DNA from 2 places in the Shewanella sp. TB7-MNA-CIBAN-0143 genome. Region 1 is predicted to be linked to the other one. Evidence: riboswitches for the same ligand, from Rfam matches in the RefSeq annotation. Region 1 holds a riboswitch; the other holds the start of a gene.
What was found. Region 1 has a riboswitch for lysine ahead of AAEY97_RS13635 (Na+/H+ antiporter NhaC family protein). Riboswitches for the same ligand answer to the same signal wherever they lie in the genome.

Region 1 (6,913 bases):
GTAGCCTTCTATTAATGGGGAATGGATCAACGATGGTTAGTTTACCTTTTCTCATGGCGATGATAAAGCGCTCAAATGTTATAAAAAAAAGAGCTTACCGGAGTAAGCTCTTTTTTTATTTTAAAGGATAACGGTGTGGTTAACCCTTAATCAGAATAATTATTCCATACCAGGAATTAAGAATTCGCTCATATTTTTGCCGCTATCAACTTGTTGTTTGAATACGGTAGGCATACGACCTTGGCCAGTCCATTGAATTAATTCACCATCAACAGTGATTTGATATTTTGGTGGGCGCGGTGCACGTTTAGGTTTAGCTGTTTTAACAGAAGAGGTCACATCACCTAAATCTTCAATTGATAAACCACTGTTTTCAATTTGAGCAAGAATTTCAGCAATACGAGCGTTACGCTCTGCATTAGCTTCAAGTTCTAATTTCTCTTCTTCTTGACGTTCGGTAATGATTTTTTCTAATTTCGCCGCTGTTTCACGTAAATCATCAAGAGACAATTCTTTTACTGCAGCTTTAAAACGACGGCCGTGGGTTAATATGTCTAAAAAGTCACTCATGTTGTATAGTTTCCTAATGATTTATTTATAAAATAAAAGTTATAAGAGATAAAAAGTATCAACGTTCCGTGTAAGTTTCAGTACTTCATATTGTTTATTTGGGTCGTTATTATTAATATAAGTCAGATTAATTCTCTGATTATTACTAATACAGCTTAATCAATACTGAATATAGCTGTAATAATAGAAACTATTTGGCATTGAATCAAATAAAATCATCTAATTATGCAATTAATTTTAATTAAGCATTCCCATTAAGTAATTAATGATCCACTACTTGTTTAGTTTGATTGCCACCACAATAACAAAAAATATGTAAACAGTCGTTTGACTTTGATTGACGTTAACGTTAACAGGACGTAAAGTTAACCCATCTTGCATTGGCGAACGCCAGTGTGTTGTCCATATACATTGAAGGTGTAGGAAGGAAAACCTATGAAAGTATTGGTGCCTGTTAAACGCGTAGTTGATGCCAATGTGAAAGTCAGGGTAAAAGCTGATAACACAAATGTTGATACGACCAACCTTAAAATGGCGTTAAACCCATTTTGCGAAATAGCGGTAGAAGAAGCTGTTCGCCTCAAAGAAGCTGGCATTGCCACTGAAGTTGTAGTGGTAAGTGTTGGCCCTAAAGCGGTGCAAGAACAATTAAGAACCGCAATGGCACTGGGTGCCGACCGAGCGATTCATATTGAGACCGATGAAGAGTTAGTGCCTCTTTCGATTGCTAAGCTGTTAAAGGCAGTGCAAGAAAAAGAGCAAGCACAACTCGTTATTTTTGGTAAGCAGTCAATTGACGGCGACAATAACCAAACGGGTCAAATGCTCGCAGCATTAACTGATATGCCACAAGCGACATTTGCATCAGAAGTCAAAATTGATGGTGACATGATTACGGTTACACGTGAAATCGATGGCGGACTACAAACGCTGAAAATGCCTTTGCCTGCGATTGTGACGGTAGACTTACGTTTGAACGAACCTCGTTATGCTTCATTACCTAATATTATGAAAGCTAAACGCAAGCCATTAGAGATTATGGCTGTGGCTGATCTTGGTGTGAGCTTAAGAGCGCATCAAACAGTACTTAGCGTCACACCTCCAGTTGAGCGTAAAGCGGGCATCATGGTGTCTTCTGTTGAAGAGTTAGTTGATAAGTTAAAAAATGAAGCGAAGGTGATCTAATATGACCATTTTAGTATTAGCAGAACACGATAATGTCAGCCTGAAAACTGACACGGCGAAAGTAGTTAGCGCTGCAACAGCCATTGGTGGTGATATTCATGTACTGGTTGCTGGTGCTGATTGTTCTGCCGCAGTAAGTGCAGCACAAAGTTTAGCGGGCGTGAGTAAAGTGTTAGTAGCTGATGCTGCTCAATATGGTGCTCAACTAGCTGAAAATGTATCAAAATTGGTTGTTGATATTGCCGGAGACTATGAACACATTCTGGCTGCAGCAACCAGTATAGGTAAAGATACATTGCCTCGCGTAGCAGCATTATTAGACGTTGCCCAGATTTCTGAAGTGATTGAAGTTGTAAGCAGTGACACTTTTGTACGCCCTATTTATGCGGGTAATGCGCTTGCAACAGTGCAAAGCTTAGATGCTAAGAAAGTCATGACTGTGCGCTCAAGTGCGTTTGATGTTGTAGCATCAACAGGCAGTGCTGAAGTCATCAACTTAAGCCAAGCAATTGATTCAAAAACTGAGTTTGTTTCTCAGTCACTCACTGAATCAGCCCGTCCTGAACTCGGTAATGCTGGCATTATTGTGTCTGGCGGCCGTGGTATGGGCAGCGGTGAAAACTTTGCCATTTTAGAACAACTAGCCGATAAGTTAGGCGCAGCAGTAGGTGCATCACGTGCAGCTGTAGACGCGGGCTTTGTACCTAACGACTTGCAAGTTGGGCAAACGGGTAAGATTGTCGCCCCTAACTTGTACATTGCAGTGGGTATTTCTGGCGCGATTCAACATCTTGCTGGCATGAAAGACTCAAAAGTAATTGTGGCCATTAACAAAGACCCTGAAGCCCCTATTTTTCAAGTGGCGGATTATGGTTTGGTTGCCGACTTATTTGAAGCGGTACCGGCATTGAACAACCTCGTTTAATCAGATGTTAAGTCGCTAAACGGAGGAGTTGATTAAGCTCGTGTTGTTCAGCCGACTTTGACGCGCTATTAAACGTTCTGTTGTACGATTAAAAAGGTTTCTACTCATAAGGTAGAAACCTTTTTTATTGGGCTACTCTTGGATTTCTCTTGGATTTAGTACTGGTTTAGGTGTTGATTTTTAAAAATTCAGTTCAAATATCCAGGGTTTGATGCGGTTGCTGTTTTTGTGCCCATTACACTAGTGTGCATTTGATTTAAAAACGTTAAACTAATGCTATGCAATTGTGGTTTAAATTGATGTTGTTGTTATTTGTCGTGCTGTTTAGTGCTTTTTACTGGCGCAGAATATGTAATTTATGATTGTATGTTCGCGTTGTGTGTAATGAGCTTTAACTACAAACAACAAAAGTAGAGGTGCGTTGCATAAAAGTCATGTTGAATTGGGTGATGCCAATAATTCGACATAAAAGGGTGCAATGCCGAAATAAATGGGGTTATCAGCCGTATTTGTTGGGGCAGTTCTCGAAAGGGACTGCACTGTCATAGTGTTTTTATCGACTTGATAAAAAGAATGATATTCATATTAAATGGATATTACTGTGGAGTGCTACTAGTTAAGTTAACGCATACACTTCCTGTGTATGTTTAGCCTTATTTCTAGTTTTTCTCCATTCGTATCCAACGAAGAAATAATTAAATTATGATAATAAGTTATGCCGATTCGGCACTTTCTGTTTTGCCACCACTTGTGGCTATTACTCTGGCTATTTTAACTCGTAAAGTATTGCTATCTTTAGGGGTTGGCATTGTTTTCGGCGCCTTATTACTAACCGATTTCTCATTGGTTGGCAGTGGCGAATATATCTTAAATACAGCCAGCCAGTTAGTTTGGAAAGACGCCGGACTGAACAGTTGGAATGTGTACATTTTAGGCTTTTTGATTGTGCTGGGTATGATCACAGCATTGATCACTGTCAGTGGCTCTGCTCGTGCTTTTGCTGATTGGGCTAAATTGCGTATTCGCAATAAACGTGATGCCAAGTTAATGACCATGTTTTTAGGCTGTGTAGTGTTTATTGATGATTACTTTAATAGTTTAGTCGTCGGCTCGATTTCACGTCCAATCACAGATCGCTACCATATTTCGCGTGCCAAATTAGCTTATATTCTTGATTCCACCGCTGCGCCGGTGTGTGTTATTTCTCCCGTATCTAGCTGGGGTGCATACATTATCGCCTTAATTGGCGGTATTTTAACGGCTCATGGATTTACAGATTCTGGTCATTTGAGCGTCTTTATTCAAATGATCCCAATGAACTTTTATGCCATTTTTTCGTTATTATTATTACTGTGTGTTGCAACGTTTAGCTTAGATGTTGGCCCAATGCGCCAGCATGAATTAAACGCACTGCGGGGTAACTTGTTTGATGAGTCAAAAGGCCAACCCCCTGGCGCTGTTACAGATTTACCTGAAGCCGATACCGGTAAAGTGATGGGCTTATTTTTACCTATCGCGGTATTGGTGTTTGCGACAGTGTATTTTATGGTTTCAAGTGGCGCCGATGTGTTAGCAGCAAAAGGCTTACCGTTTAATGTACTTGGGGCATTTGAGAATACCGATGTTAGCTCGTCACTATTTTTTGGCTCTGTAGTTGGTCTTATTGCGACGCTCATTCTTGCTATTCAGCAAAAAGTTGACTTGTCTATGTTACTCAAAGGCATGTCGGTTGGCGCGCGCTCGATGTTGCCAGCCATTTACATATTACTTTTTGCATGGACAATTTCGAGTGTGATTGGACAGCTTGAAACCGGTAAGTACATGGCAAGTTTAGCCACTGACAATATTCCGTTTGCGATGTTACCTGCAGTGTTATTCCTATTAGCGGGTATTACCGCATTTGCGACAGGAACAAGTTGGGGCACGTTTGGGATTATGTTGCCTATTGCAGCAGATATGGCTATGGGAAGTGATAGTACTATGATGTTGCCAATGTTGGCCGCAGTATTGTCTGGTGCGGTATTTGGCGATCATTGTTCGCCCATTTCTGACACCACTATATTGTCGTCAACCGGTGCCAGTTGTCATCATATTGATCACGTGGTTACTCAACTGCCGTATGCCTTAATTGCCGCTTTCATCAGTTTAGTCGGTTACACCGTATTAGGTTTTACTGGCTCATTAATCGCAGGGTTAGTTTGCTGTAGCGTGTTGTTTGTCATCAGCATTGTAATATTACACTTTTGGGCTAAGAAGTAATTTTTTTAACTAAGCCCTACTGTATGTAGGTAGATGTCCAATTTAAGCTGTAATAAAAATGCCGTATTCGTTATGAATACGGCATTTTTATTTGTTATTACGATGTTGGAAAAGGTAATATGAACGACATTCACTAGCTAAACATTAGGACGCTTCATTTTGGCGCAACTGTACTTTTATTATTCGGCGATGAATGCCGGTAAATCAACATCATTACTGCAGTCTTCTTATAATTATCGTGAGCGCGGTATGCACACTTTAGTGATGACGGCATCGATAGACAATCGTTATGGTGTCGGCAAAGTGTCATCACGTATCGGCATCGAAACCGAAGCGCAGGTGTTCGGTAGCACTGATAATTTAATTGAGTTAATTTCGACGTCGAATGATGAGCAAAAAATTCATTGCGTATTGATTGATGAAAGTCAGTTTTTAAGTAAAGAACAAGTTAGACAGATTACTCATGTTGTTGATAATCTTGATATTCCAGTATTGTGCTATGGTCTTCGCAATGATTTTCAAGGCGAACTATTTCCAGGCAGCCAATATTTATTAGCCTGGGCTGACAAGTTGGTTGAGCTTAAAACTATCTGTCATTGTGGCCGTAAAGCTAACATGGTCGTGCGTCTTGATCATGACGGTAAACCGATGCGCGAAGGCGAGCAGGTTGCCATTGGCGGTAATGAAAGTTACGAGTCGGTTTGTCGAAAGCATTTTCGTGAGTTTTTGTGGGATTAAGTCAAACCCAACTTAACTGAATAAAAAAGCCGCTTCAAGTTAATTGATGCGGCTTTTTTGCGTGTCACTATTTATTAAAAATCGGCTTCTGCGAAATCGACAATATCTGCACTACTCGATTCAATTTGTTTGCGTAAGCTGCGGGTTTGGCTGCCCCAATAGCTCATAAAGAATTGTGCGGTTTTAAGTTTAGCTTGGTAAAAACCCGTCTCTTCAGTACCCGCTTCTAATGCGGCTAATGACGTTACAGCAACGCGAGTCCACATCCATGCTAGTGCGGTAATTCCAAACAACTGCATATAGGCCATTGACGCTGCACCAATAAGATCAGGATTCTTACTGGCTGACTGCACAATAAAACCGGTCGCTTTTTCAAGATCGCCTGCGGCATCCATTAAGCCTGCAAGATAAGGTTTCATTGCGTCATTAGCCGCGTTTTGCTGAATTAATTCCTTCACCATACCTGACCACAAAGTTAATGCTGCACCTTTGTCGGCAAGTAATTTACGGCCGACTAAATCGAGTGCTTGTACCCCATTTGTGCCCTCGTAAATCATTGCAATACGGATATCACGCACAAACTGCTCCATACCCCATTCATTAATATAACCATGGCCGCCATAGACTTGCTGGGCATCGACACAAGCTTTAAAGCCTTGGTCGGTGACAAAGCCTTTAACAATCGGTGTAAATAACGCAGCAAGTGCATTAGCTTGTTTGGCTTTTTCTGGATCGGTATGACGTTCTACTTGGTCAAGCCACAGCGCTTGTTGACCCATTAGCGCACGTGTACCTTCGTTGAACGACTTTTGTGATAACAACATACGTCGCACGTCGCCATGGACTAATAATGAGTCTGCAGCTTGCTCTGGCTGCTTAACACCACTTAATGCACGGCCTTGAATACGCTCTTTGGCATAAACGAGAGCATTTTGATAAGCAATATCTGATACGCCTAAACCTTGAATACCGACACCTAAACGTGCTTGGTTCATCATGGTAAACATGGCTTTTAAACCTTGATGTGCTGCACCAACAAGTTCACCTATTGCGCCGTCAAAATGCATCACACATGTTGAGTTACCATGAATGCCCATTTTATGCTCAAGACCTGTTGCGCTAAGCTTGTTAGCTTCGCCTAAGCTACCATCGGCATTCACTAAAAACTTAGGTACAGCAAATAATGAAATACCTTTAACACCGTCCGGTGCATCTGGTAAACGCGCTAATACTAAA
Region 2 (6,913 bases), on a different contig from region 1:
AATTGCAGCAGTAAAAAACCAAAAGCTCAGTGTTGTTGGACTGGCATCATTAGGTTTTAAGCTACTAAAAAGTGCCAAGGTGGTTAAAGTCCTTTTTGCGGGAGCCAGTGTTGCGGCCTATTCATGGTTATTTTCATTTGAATTTGCCTTAGCCCTCATCGGCTGCTTAGTGTTTCATGAATATGGCCATATTCGAGCGATGAAACATTTCGGCATGAAAACCAAAGGGATCTATTTAATCCCTTTTGTGGGCGGCTTAGCGCTAAGTGATGAACGTATCAACACCCGCTGGCAAGATGTGTATATTTCGATTATGGGCCCGACTTTTGGACTCATTTTATCGATTATCTCACTTGGACTTTATTGGCTAACAGGCAACATATTCTTTGCCGGATTAGCAACATTCAATGCGCTGCTAAATTTGTTTAATTTACTGCCCATTTTACCTCTCGATGGCGGTCATATTTTAAAAAGCATCAGCTTTTCAATGAATAGTGTTGTCGGTCTAGTGGCTTGTATTGCTGGTGCCGCTATCGGTGTGTTCATTAGCTATAGCTTAGGGCTCGCCTTGCTGGGCTTTTTGTTACTGATCGGCAGTGTAGAAATTGTATTTGAATGGCGCGGTCGCCATCAAAGTCATTTATTGCCGTTAGATCGTTACGGGCAAATTTTCTCTACCGTATGGTATTTACTCACGGTAGCAAGTTTAGTGGGCATTATTTGGTATTTTGCTGCTTCTGGTAACGAAATGTTAGCGATTCCGCTACAGATTTTAGGCAGTTAATTGCAATTTACGCATCGACAAAAACGCCTGCAATTGCAGGCGTTTTTGTTTTACTTAGCCAAAGCAGTTAATCAACTAGGCTGTAATGGAAACACATTAGTCATCACCTTATACAACTCTGTGCCTTGGAGTACCGACGCAGAAGCAAAATGCAAAATAGGCACACAATCCATGGGTAAACTAATGGCTTGGTAAGCCTGTTCAGTACCATACAAATCTATGCGTAAAATGTTCGCTAAAGATTTGCCTGCGGTTAATGGTTCACCGACACTGGCACAATATTCAATTAAGCCAGCTTTAGGTGCATGAAACTTCTTATAATCCTTCAAGTAACACCCAAACCTTTCCATACTGGCTGGATAAACTTTTTCAGCAATCACGCCACGGTGACTTAAATAAGCCAGTATGCCTTTGGCATCCTCTAACGCGTCAGCTAAATCAATCCGTTCTTGGCTTGCAAGCTCTAAGGTAAATGCTGACACAGGTACCGAAAATTCACGGCCTTGACTGGCTGCATACTCGGTTAACTGCCACCAAGGACAAAAGGTAGCTTCATCCATCGCGCCACCAAAACTATTGGGGATAACCAAGGTATACGGGATCGAGAAAAATCTTGCCGCATCAATATCATACTCAGGGCAGTACAAGTGTTTGCACGACTTAGGGCCGGTATGCAAATCAAGCACTATGTCTGCTTGATGTGCCATAGCCTGTAAATTTACTGCTAACCGATGACCTGTTGAAATCCCAAAAGAATGAGTTAGGCGCGCCAGGCAAGTTTCTACCAACATTGAACGATAGGCGCAAAACAGCTCACTATTGGTTAAACGTTGGTGCTCGGCATACCAAGTTTGAATATCGACTTGATGATCAAAGTACTCGCGGTTCCAATTAACCCCTGTAATGGGATCAAAACGCCCTAGAGTAAACTCACCACTCTTTTGATTAATCCCTAAAGGATTGGCTAAGGGGGCAAGCGTAATATCACCTAAAACCTGGTAACTTTCCAATAAGGTCATCAGTTGATAAATCACCGCATTACCTTGCACTTCAGCACCATGAACATTGGCCTGAATATACACGCTAGGCGCAACACTCTCGCGACCAATGAATGAATATACTGGAACGGTCAATGCGTGTCCTGTCGCCAGTTCTCCAACTTGAACTGACGATTGTATTGCTTTAGTCATATGATTACTCAAACAGGTTTTGGTGCAAAGCATTAACCACTTGCGCCGCTTCCAACTCTGCTACCAACACACATAAATTATGTGGGCTTGCGCCTTGGCAAATCATCCGAACATTATGGTTTTCAAGCACTTTAAACACCCTACTACAAATGCCAGCCGTTGATGCTATGCGATTACCGATGATGGCGATTAACGCTAAATCTTCCTCGACTCTTACACGACAATGTTGCGATAACTCTTGTAATAACGACTCACTGAGTAAGCCCTGGCCACTTGAATCTGAACCCGTTTTATCTAGGGTTAACGATACGTTAACCTCCGAGGTCGTGATTAAATCGACGGATATTTTGTGTCGCGCCAAGGTCGCGAACGTTTCTGCCAAAAAGCCCTGAGCATGTAACATTTGCAAGCTATGCAAGTTAAGTAAAGTTTGATCGCGGCGTAACGCCACCGCTCTAAACACTGGGGTATCTTCAACTTGATGACGGATCCAAGTTCCGCCCATTTCAGGCGCTTTACTTGAACCTACAAACACCTGAATTTTTTGTCTTACTGCCGGTAAGATGGTGGCGGGATGCAATACTTTAGCGCCAAAGGTCGCCATCTCAGCCGCTTCATTAAAGCTAATTTCAGCAATCGGGCGGGCATTGGGGGCAAGGCGTGGGTCAGTGGTATAAATACCGGCCACATCGGTCCAAATCTCAACCGCTGTAGCACGAAGCGCTTCGGCAAGTAATGCCGCCGAATAGTCACTACCACCACGGCCTAATGTTGTTGTTCGTCCCTCTTCATCCGCACCAATAAAGCCTTGGGTAACGATGACGTAACGCGCAAGTAATGGCTGTAAAAAGTCACCTGCTAACATTGAAATAGCTTCAATTTGTGGCTCTGCGCGACCAAAGTGACTGTCGGTACGTAATACTTGGCGCACATCAAAATGATTTGAAGCAGTGCCCTTTTCCCGAATAACCGCAGAAAATAAAATCGATGAACATTGCTCTCCCGTCGACAGTAACTCGTCCATAACCGCTTTGCTGCGATTCAGCTCTAACGATTCACTGAGTACTGACATCCGGCTGAGTATTTTATCAATACTGGCTGCCACGTCTTGCGGACGACCGAGTTCATCTAATATCGCATATTGAATTTGAGCAATTTGCTTAAGCAATACCAAGCGACGCTCGTCATTCACATTAGCTTGAGTTAACTCAACTAATAAATTGGTCACTCCGCTGGAGGCGCTTACTACCACAAGGCGAGTAGCTTGATTAGCCAACACAATATCTGCACAACGGCTCATAGAGGCGTAATCAGCAACTGAGGTGCCGCCAAATTTGGCAACGACTAATTCTGGGGTATCTATTTCAGACTGAACAAAGCTCATACTGATGCCTCCGCTGTTTGCGAAAGACTCAAAAATAAGATGTGATTTACTAACATGATATACGCTCCGAACACACTACGTTCGAAGAGCCTGGTGCTAAGATAACGCACCCTTATAGAAGGGAAACAGCAATCATCACCAGAAGCTCTCCACCAAAAAAATAGGTGACAATCGTTAGGATTCAGCCTAATCGACCGATATCAATGTTTGCCAAACAAACTGATACCTCGGCGCTAATCTCCATCATAAGTGGTCATCGGATTGGCATCCTCTCACTTACTACCTAGTTAACGCTCCTCTTCTGTTCCTCCCGAAGGAGGGAGTTGAAAATAGCAAAAAACACCCTATCAAGTCAATCAGCAAACACAGTAAAAATACACTGTTTTGATAAAAAATATCGCTGTAGTGAAATATTATGCGGCTGCGACTTCAGAGCAATGATTGTTCTCTATTACGAAAAAATGCCCATAAATATCCAAAAAACATAATTAACCGCAAATTACCGAGACAATCTAGTAAGTATTGTCTCAAAATAATGTGTTAATTATTTTATCGCAGCTGTGCAGTTTTAATTACGTCATTATTTACCCAGTTATACGAACCTATCTCTGGCAACTCACTCACCATCCTTAATCGGTGATTAAAAATTCCCATATCAACTTCAGGTTTGATGCTATCAAGGCATGCAATCAAAGATAGCAAACCTTGATTAACGTAGTAAATTGCATGTTGATTAAATTCTCGACCAAGCTCAACAGCTTGTTCTTTATCAATAAAAATAGCCCAGCTCTTTTCCATATGCGACAAATCAGGTGCTGCACCGATTAACGCACGATAGGGACGATTATATTGTTGAATTTTAAATTGAAGCTGACGATCGAGTAAGCGATTTTGACTAGGAGAGAGTCTTGAACCACGGGGGTTATGGGCAGTAACAATAGCAAATGGGAAATCATGAGAAAGGCGTTGAGTAAACAAAAAATGAGTACTTTGATACTCATTCCACAATGTATCTATAACATTTTCCATAATAAATTTTCGTCAATTAAGCCAGAATTAGTCTAGCAGATAGGTTTGATTTCTAAAAGGTTTACGATCTAAATCAGCAGTACTATATTAGAAAACCATTAATTATTATCATCTTAGCAAGGTTAATCTTTCATATACTCGAGTGTTATATTAATTTTTTAACATTTAATTTGTTAACAAATGCCTAAAACGAGTACAATAACCATTACGCACTATTAAATCACTGTAGCAAAGTTAGCTACATACACCTCAAAAACTCAGCAAATGTTGTTGTGAGTGTGATGATTTTTTGATGTAAAGTTTACAGTCGTACTAAATTTGTTCTACATTTGATAAAACATTAATACGATTAAATAAGTTTGCAATAGAAGGAACTATCTTTCTAAATGGCATTCATAGTAAGTAAGCTTAAGTGCAACAAATTTTACACCATCATGAATAAGTGCAAACGCGTGCCTTGGCGTAGTGGTAATTAATCGACGTAAGCAGACTCAGTAACCAGTATTAAGTATTAAGTGTTACATAATAGAGTTTATAGAGAGTGTTTAATTCAGGGTAGACATAGATAAACACCAAAAAATATCGGAATCTTAGCGCATTAGCTAAAGCGCTATTGCAATCTATTAGCACACAGTTCGCAAACAGTGGCTAGAATCGAATTTTATAAAATCAGGTAAATATCATGCAAAATCCGCACATTTTAATTGTTGAAGATGAAGCTGTAACTCGTAATACATTACGCAGTATTTTTGAAGCTGAAGGTTATGTTGTCACTGAAGCTAACGACGGCGCAGAAATGCATAAAGCCATGCAAGACAATAAGATTAATCTTGTTGTTATGGATATTAATTTACCAGGCAAAAACGGCTTATTATTAGCTCGTGAGCTACGTGAAATTAATAACATCGGTCTTATTTTCTTGACTGGCCGTGATAACGAAGTTGATAAGATTCTAGGTCTTGAAATTGGTGCAGATGATTACATCACTAAACCATTCAACCCTCGCGAATTAACGATCCGTGCTCGTAACCTATTAACTCGCGTTAATAATGCTGCCGCAGAAACTGAAGAAAAAGGTTCTGTTGAGTATTACCGTTTTAACGGTTGGAGCTTAGAAATCAATAGCCGTTCTTTGGTTAACCCACAAGGTGAAGCTTATAAGCTACCACGCAGCGAGTTCCGTGCGATGCTTCACTTTGTTGAAAACCCAGGTAAGATTTTAACTCGTGCTGACTTGTTGTTAAAAATGACTGGCCGTGAATTAAAGCCTCATGACCGCACCGTTGATGTGACAATACGTCGCATCCGTAAGCACTTTGAAAGCTTGCCTGATACACCAGAAATCATCGCGACTATTCACGGTGAAGGCTATCGTTTTTGTGGTGACTTAGAAGCGTAATCTTTTAAGGTTAACCGCAATAAAAAACCAGGTGAATCACCTGGTTTTTTTATATCTGCTTTTTCGTTAATCCTTTAACACAATAGTGATTACTTCAGCTGTTGATCTAAAAATGCCGCTAATGATTTATATAAATGATTACGCACTTTCTCGCCACGCATTGAATGCTTAGACCCTGGGTAATCCATCATTTGGAATAACTTACCCTCATCTTGCAACGCTTTATATACTCTAGTGCTGTTTTCAAACAGAACGTTATCATCAGCCATACCGTGATACATCAATAAGCCCGATTGATAATTTTTGACATAAGGTAAAATGCTGCTGGCGTCGTAACCTTTTTTATTGGTTCGCGGGTTCCCCATATAACGCTCAGTATAATGAGTGTCGTACAAACGCCAATCCGTTACTGGCGCACCCGATATTGCCGCTTTAAAATAACCCGGCGCCTTAAACTGACTCATCAACGCCATATAACCACCATAACTGTGACCATAAATAGCAACATTGTCACCATCAATAAACGGCAAGCTACGTAAATAATCAACGCCAACTTTTTGATCGTTTACTTCAGCATCACCCATGTTTTGATAAATGACATGTTCAAATTGCGTGCCTCGGTGCGCTGAGCCACGATTATCTAATTGAAATACCGCATAGCCTTGCTGCAGTAAATATTGAGTAAAATAATCTGCCTCGCTCCAGCTGTTGACTACTAACTGAGCATGCGGTCCACCATATACGCGCACCACAACCGGATACTGTTTAGCGGCATCAAAAGGCACCGGTTTAAACAGTCTGTATTGTAATGCTTGACCATCTTCAGCTGTTAATTGACCAAAATCAGGCATTTGCCATAAACCAGCATAATCATAAAGCGGATGATTTTTATCAATGTCATTTTGCTCAACCCAAGCTAACTGCTTGCCAGAATCATTGTGTAAACTTATCTGCGGCGGCTGCTGTAAACTACTAAAGTAATCTAAATAAACGGGCTTTTTATCCGCAAATACAGCTTCATGCATACCCGATGCTTGGCTAATTCGCTCAATGGAGTCCATGCCTTTATTAAGATTAACTCGATACAAATGACGTTCAACAACACTGTCTTTACGACCGCTAAAATA

Region 2: it holds a riboswitch for lysine, as region 1 does, so the genes downstream of both, lysC (lysine-sensitive aspartokinase 3) here and AAEY97_RS13635 (Na+/H+ antiporter NhaC family protein) in region 1, are expected to answer to the same signal.

What each region holds. Positions count from the first base shown of each region.
Region 1 covers NZ_JBEOPL010000015.1:117,316-124,228, forward strand. Annotated here, with positions in the region: gene AAEY97_RS13620 (H-NS histone family protein) at 160-570, opposite strand; gene AAEY97_RS13625 (electron transfer flavoprotein subunit beta/FixA family protein) at 1,006-1,755, shown strand; gene AAEY97_RS13630 (electron transfer flavoprotein subunit alpha/FixB family protein) at 1,757-2,680, shown strand; lysine riboswitch at 3,084-3,300, shown strand; gene AAEY97_RS13635 (Na+/H+ antiporter NhaC family protein) at 3,380-4,939, shown strand; gene AAEY97_RS13640 (thymidine kinase) at 5,099-5,677, shown strand; gene AAEY97_RS13645 (acyl-CoA dehydrogenase C-terminal domain-containing protein) at 5,752-6,913, opposite strand, start outside.
Region 2 covers NZ_JBEOPL010000007.1:144,914-151,826, forward strand. Annotated here, with positions in the region: gene AAEY97_RS07915 (site-2 protease family protein) at 1-784, shown strand, start outside; gene AAEY97_RS07920 (succinylglutamate desuccinylase/aspartoacylase family protein) at 856-1,974, opposite strand; gene lysC (lysine-sensitive aspartokinase 3) at 1,979-3,358, opposite strand; lysine riboswitch at 3,493-3,667, opposite strand; gene AAEY97_RS07930 (DUF3293 domain-containing protein) at 3,908-4,387, opposite strand; gene arcA (two-component system response regulator ArcA) at 5,070-5,786, shown strand; gene AAEY97_RS07940 (S9 family peptidase) at 5,876-6,913, opposite strand, start outside.